Regions from separate parts of the Acinetobacter thermotolerans genome, predicted to be linked through region 2. Evidence: predicted binding sites of a transcription regulator. Region 2 holds the regulator's gene; each other region holds the start of a gene.
The links. The regulator PhoB, encoded in region 2, activates phosphate uptake and scavenging genes when phosphate is short. The targets are predictions, from matches to a motif close to TGTCATNAANCTGTCATAA.

Region 1 (4,295 bases), 1.4 Mb from region 2:
CATTACCACAGTTGTTATGAGTACCCCGGGTTAATTTTCCACCTGGCGAGAAACGTGTAGATAGTAGAGTTGACCCACTTGCAGGACCTGAAAAGCTCATGACAGTAGAGGCAGTAATACGACGGTTAAAAATCGAATTTTTAACAATTTCTACCTTTTGAGTGGTGCTATCTTTTTGAATATGGACGATAGAAATCCCATGTGCATTCGTTTCACGAATCACTTCATCTTCAGGACGACGACCATCAACTTTGGTTGGGCCTTGAGGATGTAAGAAAGTTGGATTGATATATTCATGGTTCATCACAAGTAGACCATGTTCAGACACAGTCGGATCATAACGACCATTGGTCATGTTCAAGCCAAAAAAGCTCATGCCATCATGGCAATCGCCAGAGCGAAACTGAAAGCTTGGACCATTTGGAATATTGTTATCATCCCAGTCTGAATACGCAGGATTAATCGAATCACCAAGTGCGTATAGGACATTAGCCTCATAGCCGTCTGGTACAGTGACGATATCGTTTAAATTCTTAGCAACCGGGCTAAAGCTCAGTTTCTCAGGTTTTGCATCTGGGTTAAGGGCAGGTGGATTTGGCATTGTCTCAGTGGGTGGTAGAGTAGATTCATTATCATCATCGTTACCACAGCCTGTGAGAGAAGAGGCTAAAGCTAATGCGGCAGCTCCACTAGCAGTTTTAGCAATCAAGTCACGACGAGATACGGATATTTCTAAAATATCCCGAAAGTGTTGATTGTTAGAATTATTATTGTCTAATTCCTGATTTTCATCATATGGCAGGTAGTCTGTCATTTTTTTATTCCCATAACTAAGGTTTGGTTGTGTTTTAAAGTCAGGAATAAATTACTGGTTAAATATGACAGATCGGTGAAGCTAATATTACAAATTTATTAAACATAATATTGATTTTTATAGAAAAAATAAAGCAGCCAAGGCTGCTTCATAAGTTTTTTTCTTCTTGTATGTTCTTTTTCTTCTTATTCCTTTTTCTCTAAAGATGCCTTTTCTATGCATTTACCGGCTGCTAAACCTAATTCAAATAATAACCACATTGGCACCGCTAACATGATCATGGACAGGGCGTCTGGTGGTGTTACAAACATGGCAATAAAAAAGCATCCCACTATAATAAACCGTCTTTTTTCCACCAAAGTCTGTGTACTGACTATCCCAATCAGGATGAATAATAGGGTGATAATCGGGATTTCAAAAGTAAAACCAAACACTAAAAAAAGTTTAAGACAAAATGCCAGATAACTATTGATATCGGTCATCGGTGCTACGGTTTCTGGCGATACGCTGATAAAAAAATGAAGGATAGACGGCAAAGCGATTAAATAAGCAAAAGCAATACCTGTATAGAAAAGCGCAATACTGCTGATTAATAGGGGTAAAGCGAGTCTTTTTTCTTTTGTATATAACGCTGGCCGAATAAAGGTCCAGAGTTGATATAGGATAAATGGCATTGCAATAAACAAAGCAATGAAAAAGTTTAATTTAAAGGGTGCCATGAATGTCGCAGTTACATCGGTTGCAATCATGGTGGAACTTACAGGTAACTGAGCACGCAAAGGCTCTGATAAAAGCTGATAAGTTTCCGATGCGAAAGGCAATAAGCATAAAAATAGCACTAATAATACACTTACAATTTTGAAAAGGTGTTTTCTTAAAATCACCAAGTGTTTCGAAATCGGCATTTCTTCTAACTGGATTGATTGCGCATCCTTATTCATTTGGGTCGAAGGTAAAATACTCATACAGCCACCTTTATATCAGTATAATTTTTTTCTTGTTTTGCTACCTTATCCAGTTGGGTTGGCGGTAGATATATTGGCGAAACAGGTTGGGTGATGAATTGATAAGTACGTTCGTTGTTTAATATCGGTTTTTCAGAACTTTTAAACGTTGGCTGAATAACGCTGTTCGTATTCGCTAGTTGTGCCTGCATTTTTGATTCTAATTCCTGAATACGATTTAGCTCAGTTTGCATTTGCTCACGCAGTTCTGACAGTCTTAATTCACGGTCTAGATCATTTTGTATATTGCTAGCGATCCTTTTGAATTTGGCCGACCATTTACCGATGAAACGTGCTGCTTCAGGCAGTTTATCTGGTCCAAGAACGAGAAGCGCAATGATGCCAAAGACCAGGAGCTCAGTCATTCCAATATTGAGCATAGCGATACCTTAATTCTTGATTGAAGTCTCACTCGCTTTAACTTCAGCATCAATCGTACGGGAATGTTGAAGTTGAGCTATTTCGGTTTCTTCTTCACGAACTGATTTCTTGAAGTCCTTGATTGCACCGCCTACATCTTTTCCTAGATTTTTTAGTTTGGAAGTACCAAAAAGTAAAATCACGACGATTGCAAAAATCAATACATGCCAGATAGATAGTCCTGCCATTTCTTTATTCCTTATTGAATAGATTTAGATTGACGGACTTATATCAACATTAAAAAATGACAAAACCATGAAACTTTGATGTCAATTTAATGACAGGGACAGAAAAGGTAAATTTACAATTACGTGTGATTGGAATATATATTTAAGCAGCTTTCTTTAAACTCAAATTATGTAGTCATAGGCTTAAACGGGATTCGAGTTATTTAATATTTTTGTAATATTTTCTTAATAATACTGACATATTCGAAATCAATACTGGCTCCAAAAGAGACGTGGTGATCCTCATCACTACAGCATTTAAAAACGACGATAAGTCTTTATTGGAGCAAAAATGAAAAAAACTGCTATCGCACTTACCATTGGGGCAAGCATTTTAACACCTATGATTGCGTCAGCTGCAGACGTTAAATTATATGGGCGAGCACATGTCTCTCTCGACTACTTAGAGGATGGTCAAGACTACCAGGAAGTTGGACTATCCTCTAACTCATCACGTTTAGGTTTTAAAGTTGAACAAAAAATTAATGATGATTTAAATGTTTTTGCACAAATTGAACAGGAAATCAGTTTCGCGAGTGGTGATCAAGACTCAAAAGCCATTAATTTTTCTACACGCGATACTTTCGTAGGGCTTAAAAATGATCAATACGGTCAACTACGTGTAGGTCGATTTGATAGTCCATTTAAAACTGCACGTAGTCCAGTCAATCAATTTGGCGATATGATCGGCGATATTCGGAATGTAACGCGTGTTGGCGACTTAAAATTCGATGAGCGCAATGAAAATACACTGGAATATAAATCACCCAAATTTGCAAATGGCTTTAATGTACTCGCTGCAATTTCTATGAACAGTGGTAAAGAAAATTCCAAGGATGCAGATGGATCTGGTAAAGACGATAGCAAAGCATATGACCTTGCGCTGACCTATAAAAAAGATCGCATTGACTTTGCAGCCGCTTACCAGAATTTCGGTAAAAATTCAGCCAATACAGCAGCACCTACAGAAGAGACGAACTCGGGGCGCGATGCATTTCGTATCGCAGGTTCTTATCAATTCACTGAAAGTTTAAACTTGGGTGCCTTATATCAAAAAGCGCAGTTTGATGATTCAGATCGCGGTCTAGATGCACAAGTTTGGGGAGTTTCAGGTGAATATAAATTCACACCTAAAACACTGCTACGCACTGAGTATTTTTACCGGGATGTCGACAGAGAGGATGCGAACACGAGTTTAATCGCCTTAGGCGTGGAACACAAACTTGATCCTGCTCTACGCTTATACGGTAATGTCGCAACCACTCTGAATGATAAAAATGCCAACTTAACCCCTTGGAAAGAAGGCCGAAGTTTAGGTAATGGCGTTAGTGGATTAGCAGGTCAAGATGCTCTCGCGCTATCACTGGGTATGCGCTACGATTTCTAATCAACAAACACTGATATAAAAGGATACCCATCTAAGGTGTCCTTTTTTTATTTAATTGATCATGGCATTGGGTATGTTCTTAGGTAGCCTTGTACCGGACATAGCGGCTAGTAAAACTGCATCTGATGATTTGATTTACTATCACATTATTTTCTGTACTACAGACTCAAAACACAACCCAATATTTTGAAAATATTGATTATTTATAATTAATTTCTTGCTGTAATAACTTTCATAAAACTTTAATAAATCTGCAACCTGCTTGTCATATTCAAAAATCAAAATGTTGGTATCGAAACAAGTAACACGCTAAAGGCGTAGCTAAATATAAAGAGAGATACTAAATGCGTTTAACAACAGCAATGACAACAGTGGCATTAATGGGAACTGTAGCGGCATGTGCAGCGAATGCCGCACGCGATACGATCCAGATTGCAGGTTCT
Region 2 (4,295 bases):
ACCTGAGTGAGCATGAATATTTTGCTGGCCGTTTCAGCTTTGCCGATATCCAGATGAGTTTTCCACTGGAAGCAATATTGACGCGTACCGGCAAGCGTTATCCGGCGATTGAGGCTTATCTGGATAGACTTTCCCATCGCCCAGCCTATTTCCGGGCGATGTCTAAAGAAGAAGTTTTACGTTAAAAATTTTCCGAAAAGAAAGGTGCTTAAAGGCACCTTTTGATTTAAATCGCTTTTGAATTAATCCGGGAAACTGAGTCGTTCTTTGGGGAAAATGACTTTAAAGGTCGAGCCTTCATTTTCCTTGGATTCAATCACCAGTTGGGCCTGATGCTGCATCAGCACGTGTTTTACAATCGCAAGTCCCAGCCCAGTACCCCCGGTACGGCGGCTCCGGTCAGAATCCACCCGGTAGAAACGTTCGGTCAGACGGGGCAGGTGTTTGGTATTGATTCCGATCCCGGTATCCTGTACCACAAAATAGGCAGATTCACCATCATCATGCCAGCCCATGGTTACGGTACCACCTTTCGGGGTATATTTAATCGCATTGGTAATCAGGTTACTGAAGGCACTGGCAATTTCCATATCCGAGCCAATCAGGTCGCAGTGGCTGTCGATATCCAGATTCAGGGTATGGCCATAGTCCACGTTATAGGCCTGGGCATCATCAAACAGCTGGTTCATCAGGCTCGGCATGTCGATGATCTGGTTCTTGGCCAGATTTTTGTCATTTTCCAGGCGCGACAGCAGCAGCAGGTCATTCACCAGTGCATTCATACGCCGGGTCTGGGACTGCATCTGGTCAAAGGCGCGTTTCCAGCGTGGACTGATATCTTCCTGATCGGTAAAGGTTTCGATATAGCCGCTGAGTACGGTCAGCGGGGTACGCAGTTCGTGGGAAATGTTGTCGACAAAGTCCTTACGCATCTGCTCCAGATTATGCATCCGGGTCACGTCATAAGCGACCAGCAGGCGGCTTTCGCCACCAAAACGGGTCATCTTGATCTGCACATAATGGTCTTCCACAACCGGAGACTGCATTTTCAGGCCATCCGGAGCATCATCTATATGATGGTAGTATTCAATAAATTCCGGTTGAGAGAGCAGTGTCAGGATATTGCAACCTTTGTCTTCTGCTTTGAGACCCAGCAGACGCTCTGCAGCGGGATTCCACCATTCAATCTGCTGCTTATCATCAATCAGAATTACTGCTTCCTGAAGTGCAACCAGTGAAGATTGGGCACGATCAATCAGTTCCACCATTTCTGCCTGAACAATGCGTTCCTGTCGTTGAGCCTGATAGACGTTAAACAACAAGGCACCCCAGATGCCATTGATCTTGGGTGGTACATCATATGGACGGTTGGAAATCCAGTCATTGACCAGATACAAGGAACGGATCTGCGTGGCAAAAAAAGCTACAAAAGCCAGCACGATACAGACCCAGAAATAGCCGATCCCGAACCCGATTAGGCTGCCGATCAGCAGAAAACCAGCCAGTAGACGTAAATCCTGCTTGGCAAAATCCCAGAGGCTGTTGGAGCGAGGCATCTTGTGTCCACGGGCCATTTCAGGAACAGGGTAGGGTTTATACATAAAGCAGGATTTACCTAAGTCAGATTAGCCGAGGGCAACATCGGCACGGGTAGAGAAACGGTAACCGGTACCACGTACGGTCTGTACATAACGGTCAGCCCCATACGGTTCCAGTACCTTGCGCAGGCGACGGATATGTACGTCAATGGTCCGGTCTTCAATATAGACGCTACCGCCCCACACCTGATCCAGCAGCTGGGCACGGGTATAGGCACGTTCCGGATGGGTCATAAAGAAGGCCAGCAGGCGATATTCGGTCGGTCCCATATCCAGAAGGGTGTCACCAAAGCTGACGCGCTGGCTGACCGGGTCCAGCACCAGGCCGTTGGCATCAATATTCTTGTCATTGCTCAGGCCATTGGTACGACGCAGCACAGCTTTGATCCGAGAGACCAGTTCACGGGTGGAAAATGGCTTGGTCATGTAGTCATCGGCACCGGCATCCAGACCTTGCACCTTATGATCTTCTTCACCACGTGCGGTGAGCATAATCACCGGAATTTCCGACAGGCTTTCATCACGTTTCAGCCGGCGGCACAGATCGACACCACTGACGCCACCGGGCATCATCCAGTCTAACAGGATAAGTGCCGGACGCTGATCCACAATCATTTGATGGGCCTGCTTGGCATCTTCTGCCTCCAGACAATTAAAGCCTGCCATATCCAGGGCAGTATGGATCATTTCACGAATTGGAAGCTCATCATCGACGATTAAAATGTAGTCATCTTTCACAACGCAATACCCTATCAGTTAACGGTGGACCGTTTTATATTTATGACAAGCCTTATTACAAAGATTAATTATGACAGTATCATTGCAGAAAGGGCAGCTTCCCAGATTTCGCAAAGAATTGTGACAATTAAAAACAATCCGTACTCGACCAAATATCATTTTTAAACAGCTGAAATCATGTCATTTGGCTATTTAAAATCCTCTACTTTTTCTCGGCAAAGGTTTCAAACAGGGTCAGGAACACAATACTGCATGAAGACAGCACTTCTTCCATCGACTGTTTAAAACCACTCATGACCCAGCGAATCGCGATCTGGGTCACGTAGCCATTCAGGCCGGTAGAGACCAGAGAAATTTCCTGTTCGGAACGGCTTAGGTTGGGCATCATCAGCATCACAAAAGCCTGAATCATGCGGTCAAAACGGCTCATGGTTTCATGAATGGTGGCCTGATTATGCAGTTCCTGCACCAGCATGGCATCGATATAAATAATCCGCGCCATACGTGGATTATCGCGTAGCGTAGTCAGCAGGGCAGTCAAACCGGCTTCAATCATTTTTTTCGGATCGGAGGAGGCCCGCATCATCGCCTGCATGACATTTTGCTGCAGTTCATCGATCAGTTTCAGGAAAATGGTCTGGAACAGATGCTCGCTTTTCTTGAACGATTCATAGAAATAGCGTTCGGTCAGCTTGGCTTCATTACAGATATCTTTGACCGTTACGGAAAAAAAGCCATGCGTACCATAAGCCTGAATACCGGCTTCAATCAGCTTCTCTCGGCGTGCCTGTTGACGCTCCGCCATGGACAAACCCTTAAACTGGCGTTCTTTGGCTGCTGTTTTTTGTTGTTTTTTCTCAGAAGTTGCTGACTGTGTCATAGGATGAACAGGCTCATTTACACCAAAATTTTGAATATCTTATCAATAAATTGCCATTGTACCTATGCTCAGACTAACCAAATCATCTTGGCCCGAATAGACAAGCAAGGTTTATTGACAATGAGTATTGTCAAAACTATATTGGGGAGAATTGCTGCATGAAGCACGACAGAACCAGAAATACTGTCCGCGCGGGCAGTGTCATTCATAAGGGAAAACCATGAAAAATTTTAATAATAAAGTTGCTGCGATTACCGGGGCAGGGTCTGGGATCGGCCAGCAGTTGGCCGTGTTACTGGCAAAACAGGGTTGTCATCTGGCATTAAGCGATGTCAATGAAGAAGGTTTGGCTAAAACCGTTGAGTTGCTCAAAGATGCCAATGTCCGTGTCACCAGCAAAAAGGTCAATGTGGCGAATCTGGAAGAAATGCGTGCCTGGGCAGCTGAAGTCGAGAAAGATCATGGCAGCGTGAACATGATCTTTAACAATGCGGGCGTGGCACTGGGTTCTACCGTGGAAGGCGCCAGCTATGACGAGCTGGAATGGATTGTCGGGATTAATTTCTGGGGTGTCGTCTATGGGACCAAGGAATTCCTGCCGCTGATCAAGAAAACGGGCGAGGGACATATCATCAATATTTCCAGTCTGTTTGGCCTGACTGCGCAGCCGACACAATCGGGTTATAACGCCACCAAGTTTGCGGTACGTGGCTTTACCGAATCGCTACGTCAGGAACTGGATATGGAAAACGGTGGCGTGAGTGCGCTGTGTGTCCATCCGGGCGGCATCCGGACCAATATCGCCAATGCGGCGAAAATGAATGACAGTATCCGTAGTCTAGGGATGCATCCGGAAAAATCAGCGCAGAACTTTAACAAGCTGCTGCGTTGTCCGCCGGAAGAAGCGGCGCGCCAGATTCTCGATGCAGTCCTAAAAAACAAACGCCGCTTGCTGATCGGTAATGATGCTAAAGCGATTGATCTGATGCAGCGTATCCTGCCAGCGGGCTACCAGAAAGTAACCGCTTTTGCGACCAAGCTTGGGAATCGTTCCAAGAAATCTGCTTAAGTTTTGAAAA
Region 3 (4,295 bases), 720 kb from region 2:
GCCTTGCCGTTTGCAGCACTGTATGGTTTTGCAACGGAGAAATTACCAAAAGGATTGTTGAGTAAGTTGAAGAAGTAATTTTTCTTACATAAAACACTCATCAATTTACGTGGTTGGGCGACATGGATGTCGCCGTTAGGCTGTGATATATGGAAGTATCATCAGCCTAACAAAAGATTTTTGTTACTTTTGATCTTTCAAAAGTAAAGCTAAGCAATACTCATTTTATATTGAGTTGAAATTAGCTATTAATTCTTTTATTAAAGTACTCTTGGTCTTCTTATTACTCTCACCCAGCCCTCTCTTGCGCTTCGTTTAAAGCAGTGCTTTAATTTCGCTCAGGGAGCGGGAGTTTCCTCTATAAATTTAATAATGTATTTTCTCCTCTCTCCTTTTAGGAAATGAGCAGTACTGCTGTGCAAGGGAGAGGACTTTAAAAACACCCATAAAAAACGCTGCCTTAGCAGCGTTTTTTTACAACAGATCTTTTTTAGAAAACTTTTAACAACAACCAGTACAGTGCACCGGATAAACAGATCGTTGCAGGTAATGTAAACACCCAAGCCGATAGGATCGATTTCACCATTTTAAAGTTCAGACCGGATTTATTCGCTACCATGGTACCTGCAACAGCAGAGTTTAAAACGTGTGTGGTTGATACCGGCATACCAAAACCATCTGCAGCAGCGATTGTAGACATAGCAACTAGCTCGGCAGACATGCCCTGACCATAAGTCATGTGCTCTTTACCGATACGCTCACCAACCGTCACCACGATACGTTTCCAACCCACCATGGTACCAAGACCCAATGCTAATGCAGTTGCCACTTTCACCCAAGTTGGAATGTATTGCAGGAAGGAATCCAGATTGTCGCGGTATTCATCCACTGTTTTTTCCTGTGTAGCCGTCATCGCAGGTAAAGCTTCGGCTTTTTCCAGACGTTTAAATGCTGTAGTGCTCAGGTACATATCATTACGGAATTCTGAAACTTGAGCTTCTGGCACATCCTTGATGTTACTGTAGCTACCGACTTTATCACCCAAGTGATCGGTCAGGCTTGCCAGTGCGGGTACCACTTCAGCATTCAGTTCTTTTGTTTGAATGTAAGTTGTGATGATGGCACGGGCTTTCTCATCCGGAATATTCTCATGTTTCGGATAGATCGCATCAGCCGTTTGTGCAGACAGCTGACCGAAAGACTGGATATGTTGGGCATCCAGATTCTTGTTTAGTGAGTAAGCTAGCGGCACACAGCCGATCAGGATCAACATGATCAGACCCATACCTTTTTGACCGTCGTTTGAACCATGCGCAAAGCTGACACCAGTACAGGTAAAGATCAGAATGGCACGGATTAGCGGTGGTGGTGGCTTGTTACCTTCAGGTGGCTTAAACAGTTCAAGTTGGCGTTTGAAGATTTTTTTCACCAGCAGGAACAGAATGCTGGCAAAGACAAAACCGATCAGTGGTGAGAACAGTAAGGCTTTACCAACCTTGATCACCTGCTCAACATCGACACCAGAAGCACCACTACCCGCATTCAGCAGGTAGTTCATAATACCAACACCCAGAATCGAACCGATTAGGGTATGCGAACTGGAAGCTGGTATACCAAGGAACCAAGTGCCCAAGTTCCAGAGAATTGCCGCAATTAGCATGGAAAAGACCATAGCGAAACCGGCACCGGTGCCAACATTCATGATCAGCTCCACCGGCAGCAGTGCGATAATCCCATAGGCAACCGCGCCGCTTGCGACCATTACCCCCATGAAATTACAGAAACCTGCCCACATCACGGCCACAGGTGCAGACAAGGCATTGGTATAAATCACAGTCGCCACTGCATTGGCGGTATCGTGGAAACCGTTTACAAATTCAAAGCCCAGCGCAATCAATAATGCTGTGCCTAAAAGGATCAATGACCCCATCTGTACCGCAGGGACATGTGCAATATCGGAAGTCAATTGAAAGCCGATATAGATCAGCGTCGAAATGATTAGAGTCAGGAACACCGGCATAAAAAACTTCGGTGTCGGCACATGTACGTTCTTCGCTTGATTTGAAGACGTTCCTTGTGCTGATTCTAAGGGAGTTTGATTAGAATTCATGCAAGCAGGAATAGAGGATTCTAGAATCCCCATATTGTTCAATTAAATTGTGACAATTATATGACAATGACCTGCCAGCGACAGTAATTTTTTAGACTTTATAACTGCCATTGATCCTAAAATTTTTACAAAAAATTTTATTTTTAAATTTTATTAATCAATTACTTGTGAACATTCATCCTTTTCTAATGTACCAGTTTTTATAGGTTTTGAGCTATATAAGCGGCTAAAGTTCAGCCTGTCACAGAACCATTTCGTTTCTGCTTGCCTAAATATTGCCCGGCAAAGATGACTGTTTGATGAAACCCGCTTACATTTTTCTGTTCAGTTCAGCTTGTTAATCTGGCCATCGCTTTTTTGAGTTTTCTATCTGATTTCAGTCTTCTATCCCATACCTAAACTGCTTATCAAAATTTCATATCAGACATATCCAGCATTCTGAAGAACAGCTACAGCAAACTGTCCACTAATCTGTTAAGATTATTGCCGTTTTTTGATGCTTACTGAGAAAGTTTGAATGTCCACACTTGCCACCCTAAAAGAACTTCTTGCCAAGAGAATTTTAATTATCGATGGTGCGATGGGTACCATGATCCAACGCCATAAATTGGAAGAAGCCGATTATCGTGGTGAGCGTTTTGCTGATTGGGCATACGACCTTAAAGGCAATAACGACTTATTGGTACTGACCCAGCCACAGATTATTCAAGGCATTCACGAAGCCTACCTTGAAGCCGGTGCCGACATCATTGAAACCAACTCCTTCAATGGTACCCGCGTTTCCATGTCTGACTATCACATGGAAGATCTGGTTCCGGAAATTAACCGTGAAGCTGCGCGTCTGGCCAAAGAAGCTTGTGCCAAATATTCAACACCGGAAAAACCACGTTTCGTGGCAGGTGTGATTGGGCCAACATCACGCACCACATCAATTTCACCGAATGTGAACGACCCAGCCTTCCGTAATATCACTTTTGACGAACTGAAAGTGAATTACATGGAATCGACCAAGGCGTTGATTGAAGGCGGTGCCGATATCATCCTGATCGAAACCGTCTTCGATACCCTGAATGCCAAGGCTGCGATCTTTGCAGTCAAAGAAGTGTTCAAGGAACTGGGTACTGAATTGCCAATCATGATTTCCGGTACCATTACTGATGCGTCTGGCCGTACTTTAACTGGTCAAACTGCAGAAGCATTCTGGAACTCGGTACGTCATGCGGAACCACTATCAATCGGCTTTAACTGTGCACTTGGTGCCGATGCCATGCGTCCACACGTCAAAACTGTGTCTGATGTCGCAGATACCTTTGTTTCTGCACACCCGAATGCTGGCCTACCAAATGCGTTTGGTGGTTATGATGAAACGCCAGAACAGACTGCTGCTTTCATCAAAGAATTCGCTGAAAGCGGTCTGATCAACATTACCGGTGGTTGTTGTGGTACCACTCCGGATCACATCCGTGCCATTGCTCAAGCGGTTGAAGGTATTGCACCACGTAAAGTGCCAGAAATTGAGCCAGCATGCCGCTTAAGTGGTTTGGAACCATTTAACATCACCAAAGATTCATTATTCGTAAACGTCGGTGAACGTACCAACGTCACCGGTTCGAAAAAATTCCTGCGTCTGATCAAAGAAGAAAACTTCACTGAAGCTTTGGACGTTGCCCGTCAGCAGGTTGAAGCCGGTGCACAGATCATCGACATCAACATGGATGAAGGTATGCTGGATTCTCAAGGGGCAATGGTTCACTTCCTGAACCTGATCGCCTCTGAGCCAGATATCTCGCGTGTGCCAATCATGCTGGATTCGTCTAAATGGGACATTATCGAAGCTGGCCTGAAATGCGTGCAGGGTAAAGCCGTTGTGAACTCGATTTCCCTGAAAGAAGGTTATGACGAGTTTGTTGAACGTGCCCGCTTGTGCCGTCAGTACGGTGCTGCCGTGATCGTCATGGCCTTTGATGAAGACGGTCAGGCAGATACTGCTGAACGTAAAAAATCGATCTGTAAACGTTCCTATGACATTCTGGTGAATGAAGTCGGCTTCCCTTCTGAAGACATCATCTTTGACCCGAACGTGTTTGCGGTGGCAACTGGTATCGAAGAACACAACAACTATGCCGTGGACTTTATCGAAGCCACTGGATGGATCAAACAGAACCTGCCAAATGCCATGATCTCT

Region 1: ABEF84_RS07725 (porin) is a predicted target of PhoB. The motif match lies at 2,503-2,521, and genes of this name have one in related genera.
Region 3: ABEF84_RS04460 (inorganic phosphate transporter) is a predicted target of PhoB. The motif match lies at 2,158-2,176, and genes of this name have one in related genera.

What each region holds. Positions count from the first base shown of each region.
Region 1 covers NZ_CP156795.1:1,548,471-1,552,765, reverse strand. Annotated here, with positions in the region: gene ABEF84_RS07745 (PhoX family phosphatase) at 1-814, opposite strand, end outside; gene tatC (twin-arginine translocase subunit TatC) at 1,000-1,779, opposite strand; gene tatB (Sec-independent protein translocase protein TatB) at 1,776-2,198, opposite strand; gene tatA (Sec-independent protein translocase subunit TatA) at 2,208-2,426, opposite strand; gene ABEF84_RS07725 (porin) at 2,758-3,852, shown strand; gene ABEF84_RS07720 (substrate-binding domain-containing protein) at 4,197-4,295, shown strand, end outside.
Region 2 covers NZ_CP156795.1:170,807-175,101, forward strand. Annotated here, with positions in the region: gene ABEF84_RS00825 (glutathione S-transferase) at 1-185, shown strand, start outside; gene phoR (phosphate regulon sensor histidine kinase PhoR) at 243-1,601, opposite strand; gene phoB (phosphate regulon transcriptional regulator PhoB) at 1,626-2,336, opposite strand; gene ABEF84_RS00840 (TetR/AcrR family transcriptional regulator) at 2,539-3,216, opposite strand; gene ABEF84_RS00845 (SDR family NAD(P)-dependent oxidoreductase) at 3,437-4,285, shown strand.
Region 3 covers NZ_CP156795.1:887,628-891,922, reverse strand. Annotated here, with positions in the region: gene ABEF84_RS04465 (hypothetical protein) at 1-78, shown strand, start outside; gene ABEF84_RS04460 (inorganic phosphate transporter) at 491-2,110, opposite strand; gene metH (methionine synthase) at 2,628-4,295, shown strand, end outside.